2 regions of the Mesorhizobium delmotii genome follow, and region 2 is predicted to be linked to the other one. Evidence: predicted binding sites of a transcription regulator. Region 2 holds the regulator's gene; the other holds the start of a gene.

Region 1 (3,448 bases), on a different contig from region 2:
TCGCCATTGGCGGCAATGGTGCCGACCTGCGCGATTTCACCGGGAGATTTGACCTTCTTGGCGCGTGCCTGGATTTCCTTGACGACAGCGGTAACGGCAAGGTCGATGCCGCGCTTGAGGTCCATCGGGTTCATGCCGGCGGCAACGAATTTGGCGCCCTCGCGCAAGATGGAAGCGGCAAGCACCGTGGCGGTGGTGGTACCGTCGCCGGCAAGGTCGTTGGTCTTCGACGCCACTTCGCGCACCATCTGCGCGCCCATGTTCTCGAACTTGTCGGAAAGCTCGATTTCCTTGGCTACCGCCACCCCGTCCTTGGTGATGCGCGGTGCGCCATAGGCCTTGTCGATGACGACGTTGCGGCCCTTGGGGCCGAGCGTCACCTTGACGGCGTTGTTGAGGATTTCGACACCGCGCAGCATGCGGTCACGCGCATCGGTGGAGAATTTGATTTCCTTGGCAGACATGATTTTTCATCCCGTTTGTGTGTGGAGTAGGCCCGTTCGCTTTGGAACCAGAAAGACTTCGGCGTTCCGCCTGAAGCATCGGCTCGAAAATCGGAATCGATTTTCGGAAAAGCACGATGCGTAGATTCAAAAACTTGGAGCGTCCTTTGCGCGTCCAAGAGGACGCGCGGCGCTCCAATCAGGCGGCCTTCTTGGCAGTGATGGTCCTCTCGATGATGCCCATGATGTCGGCCTCCTTCATGATCAGAAGGTCCTCGCCATCTATCTTGACCTCGGTTCCCGACCATTTGCCAAACAGGATGAGGTCGCCGGCCTTGACGTCGAGCGCGATCAGCGCGCCGCTTTCGTCACGCGCGCCCGGCCCGACGGCGATCACTTCGCCTTCCTGCGGCTTTTCCTTGGCATTGTCGGGAATGATGATGCCGCCCTTGGATTTGGTGTCGCTTTCGGCGCGCCGAATGACGACGCGATCGTGGAGGGGCCGGAATTTCATGGGAACTCTTTCTGGGGCCGGCTTAGGCGGCCGCTCCCTTCTATAGGCCCGTTGGCACTCGATTGATAGGAGTGCCAAAAAATATTCATGCTCTGTCGGAAACTATTGAATAGTATTATTTTGCTGTTTCATTTTCAGAATTTCCACCAATTCAAAATAATCCGGAAGTTGAATTTTTCGTTCCGAGTTCCTATTTTAGATGGGAAATTCACTTTCATAATTTCGGTCAAAAGGAGATTTTATCAATGGCGGAATCTAGCCAGAACATCATGGAAAAAGCTGAAGCGCGCTTCATGGAGAAGCAGAAGAAAGCCGCGGAACGCAACCAGGCAACGGCCGAATATGTTTCCGAGGCCAAGGCCAGGACCATTAAGACGGCAAGATTGCGGGCGTTGCGGCTGGCCAAGGAAGAGGCCGACCGCGCCGCGGAGGCCCTCAATCCCGTCGCCCCCAAGAAAAAGCGGGTGTCGCGGGCGGTCAAGAAAGCAGACGTTGCATCAACGGAGGTCAAGTCATGAGCCTGACATTTCCCAATCGAAGCCGCAGCTACGACGAGGCGGGCAAACGCATCCGCTTCGTCGGCCATGACGGCATGTTCCAGATTTCCTTCTCTGTCGCCACTGATGCCATCTCGAAGGCACCATCAGAGGCACCAACTGCTGAAGCCACCTATCTGGCGGCGTTCGACACCGCCTCCAGTTCCATCCATGAAATCGCCAGAAATGCCTATGCCCGCACTCGCAAGAGCATATATGTGCTGACCGCGGCCGATTTTCGCTAATCCCGACCGCCTGCGCGATCGGGGCCAACACGCCAGATTCCTACCTTGGCGCAAATGCCGCCTGAGGCCGGCTCAGGATTTGCCGTCCGCCTTTGCCCGCCGCTTGACGTCTCGGCTGTTCAGCCGATCGACCATCGCGTCCGCATCGCGTGTGTTCATGCCAACCATGACCTGGTGCTTCAGCTCGACGGGCTGGCCGGTGAAGACATCGAAGACGGTCCAGCTGTTCGGATGCTCCATGCGCAGTGCGTAGCGGTTTGCCATCCCGGCATCCTTTTTCGTTTCTGCCCCCGATCGATGGATGTCGATTGGTCAGGCCTGCGTAATGAAGAACACTGCCGCCAGTACAAGGACCGTCCACACAACGACGGACAGCTTCAAGGCCAGGGCCCCGTGTGAAGACAAAAGCTTCCGAATGCGGATCACCATGTTCTTCGACACGGTCGGCGCCGCAGCAATGGCTGCTGGCGGCTTGATCCCAAGCTTTCCAAAGACAGGCAGCAGCGATGGCTCGCGCACGAAAATAACCTCGAATGTCCGGAGAAAACCGAGCACCTTCATAGCACCGTTTTTTAAACGCCTTGCATGCCAAATGGGAGAGGTCACCAACCGTAAAGACATCCCTGACTCGAAAGGCCGCGTCATTGGGGTCCCGTGATCTGGCGCCAGAATTTCAATGCAGCTACGCTGCAAGCAGGAATCGCTGGCGGCGCAAAGGCCTGCTCAGCCGTGATGGGCGAGGGAGAAGATGATGACCGCGCCGGCCGCCGCGCTGCAGAAGGCCTTATTTGAAGCGCTGAACGGTGACGGTTCCCTGTCAGCGGCATTGGGCGGCGCAAAACTGTTCGATCATGTCCCGGAAAATGTTCCATTTCCCTATGTCACCTACGGCCGGACCAGCGTCTACGACTGGACAACCGGCATGGAGAACGATGCCGAGCAGCTTTTCACGCTGCATTTCTGGTCGAAGTCCGAGGCCAGGAAAGAAATGCTCGATGCAATGGACCTTGTCAGCACCCGCCTCCAGAATGCGGCGCTCGCGCTCGACAAGCATCACCGCATCAATCTCAGGCTCGAATTCACCGAGGCCCGTTACGACGAGGACCTTTCAGCCTATCACGGGCTGCTGCGCTTTCGCGCCGTGACGGAAGAAAACGCCTGACGCGCTTTCAATCTGGCTGCAACACAGTCTAGACTGGCGCTTGGATGAATTTGCCGGGTTGGGTCGGCCAAAATCATAAGGTCGGTTGTCTCGCGTTTCAGGGGGGTGAGATAGGCATGTGTTGCAGGCGTTCACTGTTCATTTCACGTTCAGCACCGATGCGTTAGGACGCTGATCATGAAAACGCTTCGCTCCCATTTCCGAACCGCGACACTGGCGCTCTGCGCTGCCGGTCTGTTTGCGTCGCAGGCGACGGCGCTGCCGGTCGTCGTGCCCGAGCAGAACCGGCCGATCGTCCTGGCTTCCTCCGACTGCTACGCGATCGGTCAGCAGGTTGCCGAGCAGAATGGCGGCACGCTGGCCAAGGCGTCGCAGTCGACGCGCGGTGGCCAGCCGGTCTGCGTCATCGTCGTGTTGGTCCCGGGCAAGGACGGGCAGCGTCCGCGCCGCACCGAGATCGTCGTTCCGCTGAACTGATCCCTGCCGTTTCCCAAGCGCTGGAATCGGCCTATATCTGACGCCCAGCTTCTCAACAGGGCAGCTCTTCA
Region 2 (3,448 bases):
TAGAAGATCATTGTCTTTGGATTGCCGAGCGTAACGGCGAGGCCGGCAATAAAGCTCGACACCAGCCCGCCCCTGCCTTTCTTCGCCTGCACGGTTTCGGGCGTGATGCCGCTCGTCCAGAAGCGCCAGCCAAGGAAAGCGAGATAGGCGACGCCCAGCCATTTGATCGCCAGGAAGGCCATGCCGAAGGTCTGCGCGACGAGAGCGAGGCCGAGCACCACGGCGGTGAGATAGGTGAGATCGCCGAGCATCAGCCCGAAGGACATTGCGAGCGCCGAGCGAAAGCCGGACCCGAGCGCACGCGCAATAAGCGCGGTAAGCCCCGGGCCAGGAATGGCGGCGGCGATGCCGAGGGCCGCGCTATAAGCGAGGAATCCGGTGAGGGTCATGGTTTCGGCCTTAGCGCATGACCCCGAAATCGGAATCGACCTTTTAAGACTGAGCCTTGTCGCACAAAGGCGGGCAGGCGTGTACTCCCTGAGGGACGAATTCGATTGCACCAGCGCCGCCGGCCGAACGAACCCGCCGATCAAGTTCCGCTTTGAGTGGTTCAGCACACGGAGAGTTGAAGCAAATCGACCGTTTTGGTCGTCGCCTCAATTTCCGGCCGCGTAGAAATCGTCGTCGAGGCGCTTTTCCAGCGCGACGAGATCGGCCGGCAGCGGCAGGCCCATGGCGCGCATTTCCCTCAGCTTTTCGCGCAGCTGCTCCTGCACTTCATGCTGATCCTCAGGCTGGTTGATCATCTGCTCGAGCAACAGGCTGATCTGAGCTTTGAATGATTCCAGCGCCATTTTTTTCTCCTTGAGGTCCACCCAAAGCGCGTCGCGGTTGGAAGGGTTCCTGCGACGCGCTTTGCTTTCTTGTTTTTATGCATGTCGTTATCCCAAACCGCTGCTCAACCGAGGGCAGGCTTTTGGGCGACATACATTATCGCAGCATGCGGGAAATAAGCTGCGCGGTATAGTCGACCATCGGCACGATGCGGGCATAGTTCAGCCGGGTCGGGCCGATGACGCCGAGCGCGCCGATGACGCGGGCGTCCTTGTCGCGATAGGGCGCCACGACCAGCGACGAGCCGGACAGCGAAAACAGCTTGTTTTCCGAGCCGATGAAGATGCGCACACCGGAGCCTTCCTCGGCAAGGTCGAGAAGCTGGATCAGCCCGTCCTGCGTCTCCAGATCCTCGAACAAATGCCGCAACAGCTCGATGTCGGCCTGCGCGGTGACATTTTCCAGCAGGTTGGCTCGGCCGCGCACGATGAGACGCGCCGGCAGGCCGCTCTCGGCGCCTGCCCAGACCGCAAGGCCCTTCTCGACCAGATCCTGCGACAGCGTGTCGAGGGCGGCCTTGGTCTCTTCCTTGATGCGGGCGATCTCGATCCGCGCCTCGGCCAGCGTGCGGCCACGGATATGGGCATTGAGGAAGTTCGAGGCTTCATGCAATTGCGAGACGGTGATGCCGGCGGGCAGGTCGACGACACGATTTTCGACGTCGCCGTTCTGCGACACCAGCACGGCCAGCGCCTTGTTCGGCTCGAGCTGGATGAACTCGATGTGCTTTAGCGGCACCTCGTTCTTGGCGGCAAGCACGAGGCCGGCGCCGCGCGACATGCCGGACAGCATCTGGCTGGCTTCGGTGAGCAGATGCTCCAGCGTCGCGCCCGAGCCGGAGGCGCGTACCTGCGCCTCGATGGTGCGGCGCTCCTCGTCGGAGAGGTCGCCAAGCTCCATAAAAGCATCGACGAAGAAGCGCAGGCCGGCCTGGGTCGGCAATCGGCCGGCCGAGATATGCGGCGCATAAATCAGGCCAAGATGCTCGAGATCGCTCATCACGTTGCGGATGGTGGCGGGCGACAGCGACGACGGCAGGATACGCGACAGGCTGCGTGAGCCGACCGGCTCGCCGTCCTTCAGATAAGAATCGACAATGCGCCGAAAGATGTCGCGCGAGCGCATGTCGAGCGACTGGAGTGCGGGCGACTGGAGCACTGCCGCCGACTGCGAACCGGGATCGACTGCCTTGGTCATTCGAGCCAAATACCTCCGGCCCAAAGATATAGACTTCGGCCACACCCGCGCAACCGGCCATTTTCCTTTGCGCCCTGCGCCCCATGCGGCTACAAGCCGGCCACGATTCCGAAAAAGATAGGAAAAAAGCCTGAATGCGCCCTTCTAAACGCCAATTCGACGAAATGCGCGCCATCTCCTTCGAGCGCGGCGTCTCCAAGCACGCGGAAGGTTCGTGCCTGGTGAAGTTCGGCGACACCCATGTGCTGTGCACGGCCAGCCTCGAGGAAAAAGTGCCGGGCTGGATGCGCAATTCTGGAAAGGGCTGGGTGACAGCGGAATACGGAATGCTGCCGCGCTCGACCGGCGAGCGCATGCGCCGCGAAGCTTCGGCCGGCAAGCAAGGCGGCCGCACACTCGAAATCCAGCGGCTGATCGGCCGTTCGCTGCGCGCCGTGGTCGACCTGCAGGCGCTCGGCGAGCAGCAGATCACCGTCGACTGCGACGTGATCCAGGCCGATGGCGGCACGCGCACAGCCTCGATCACTGGCGGCTGGGTGGCACTCCATGACTGCCTGCGCTGGATGGAAACCCGGCAGATGGCCAGCGTCGCCAAGGTGCTGAAGGACCATGTCGCGGCTATCTCCTGCGGCATCCATGACGGCCAGCCGGTCATCGACCTCGACTATCTCGAAGACTCCTCGGCCGGCACCGACGCCAACTTCGTCATGACCGGCAAGGGCGGCATCGTCGAGATCCAAGGCACGGCCGAGGGCGAGCCTTTCTCGGAAGAGCAGTTCACGGCGCTGATGGAACTGGCCAAGAAGGGCATCCAGCGACTGGTCAGCCTGCAGCAGATGGCCGTGGCGTAGTCCTGAAAATGCCGAGCTTGTCCGCCCCCCTCTGGCCTGCCGGCCATCTCCCCCTCAAGGGGGGAGATGGGATGTCATTTCGGCCTTCGCCAATCTCCAACCTCGAAGGGTGCGCGACGACGCAGAAGCTGCCAATCTCCCCCCTTGCGGGGGAGATGGCCGGAAGGCCAGAGGGGGGTGCCTGATGCAACCCTCCGCTATCCTTGAGTCAGCACTATACGTCACAGACCTCGCTGCTGCGGAAACCTTCTACACCGATGTGCTCGGGCTCGATCTGCTGGGCAAGGTCGACGGCAGGCATCTTTTCTTCCGTTGCGGGGACGGCGTGCTGCTCATCTTCAACGCCGAGGCGACCAAGGTGCCGCCGGCGCCCGATGCCAGGCTGAGGGTGCCGCCGCACGGCACTGTCGGCGACGGCCATCTCTGCTTTGCGGCAAACGCGGATGAGATCGCGCTCTGGAGAGCGCATCTGGAAGCAAAGAAGATTGCCATCGAAAGCGAGTTCGAATGGCCGCAAGGCGGCCGCTCGATCTATATTCGCGACCCTTCTGGCAATTCGATCGAAT

What was found. The regulator HrcA, encoded in region 2, represses chaperone genes, less so after heat shock. The targets are predictions, from matches to a motif close to GTTAGCACTCNCNNNNNGNGAGTGCTAAC.
Region 1: BQ8482_RS20060 (co-chaperone GroES) is a predicted target of HrcA. The motif match lies at 1,008-1,036, and genes of this name have one in related genera.

What each region holds. Positions count from the first base shown of each region.
Region 1 covers NZ_FUIG01000032.1:3,141-6,588, reverse strand. Annotated here, with positions in the region: gene groL (chaperonin GroEL) at 1-464, opposite strand, end outside; gene BQ8482_RS20060 (co-chaperone GroES) at 643-957, opposite strand; gene BQ8482_RS20055 (hypothetical protein) at 1,203-1,475, shown strand; gene BQ8482_RS20050 (DUF1488 family protein) at 1,472-1,738, shown strand; gene BQ8482_RS20045 (hypothetical protein) at 1,811-2,002, opposite strand; gene BQ8482_RS20040 (hypothetical protein) at 2,051-2,299, opposite strand; gene BQ8482_RS20035 (DUF3168 domain-containing protein) at 2,487-2,900, shown strand; gene BQ8482_RS20030 (hypothetical protein) at 3,078-3,377, shown strand.
Region 2 covers NZ_FUIG01000013.1:45,136-48,583, reverse strand. Annotated here, with positions in the region: gene BQ8482_RS01655 (LysE family translocator) at 1-389, opposite strand, end outside; gene BQ8482_RS01650 (hypothetical protein) at 597-794, opposite strand; gene hrcA (heat-inducible transcriptional repressor HrcA) at 931-2,031, opposite strand; gene rph (ribonuclease PH) at 2,166-2,882, shown strand; gene BQ8482_RS01630 (VOC family protein) at 3,067-3,448, shown strand, end outside.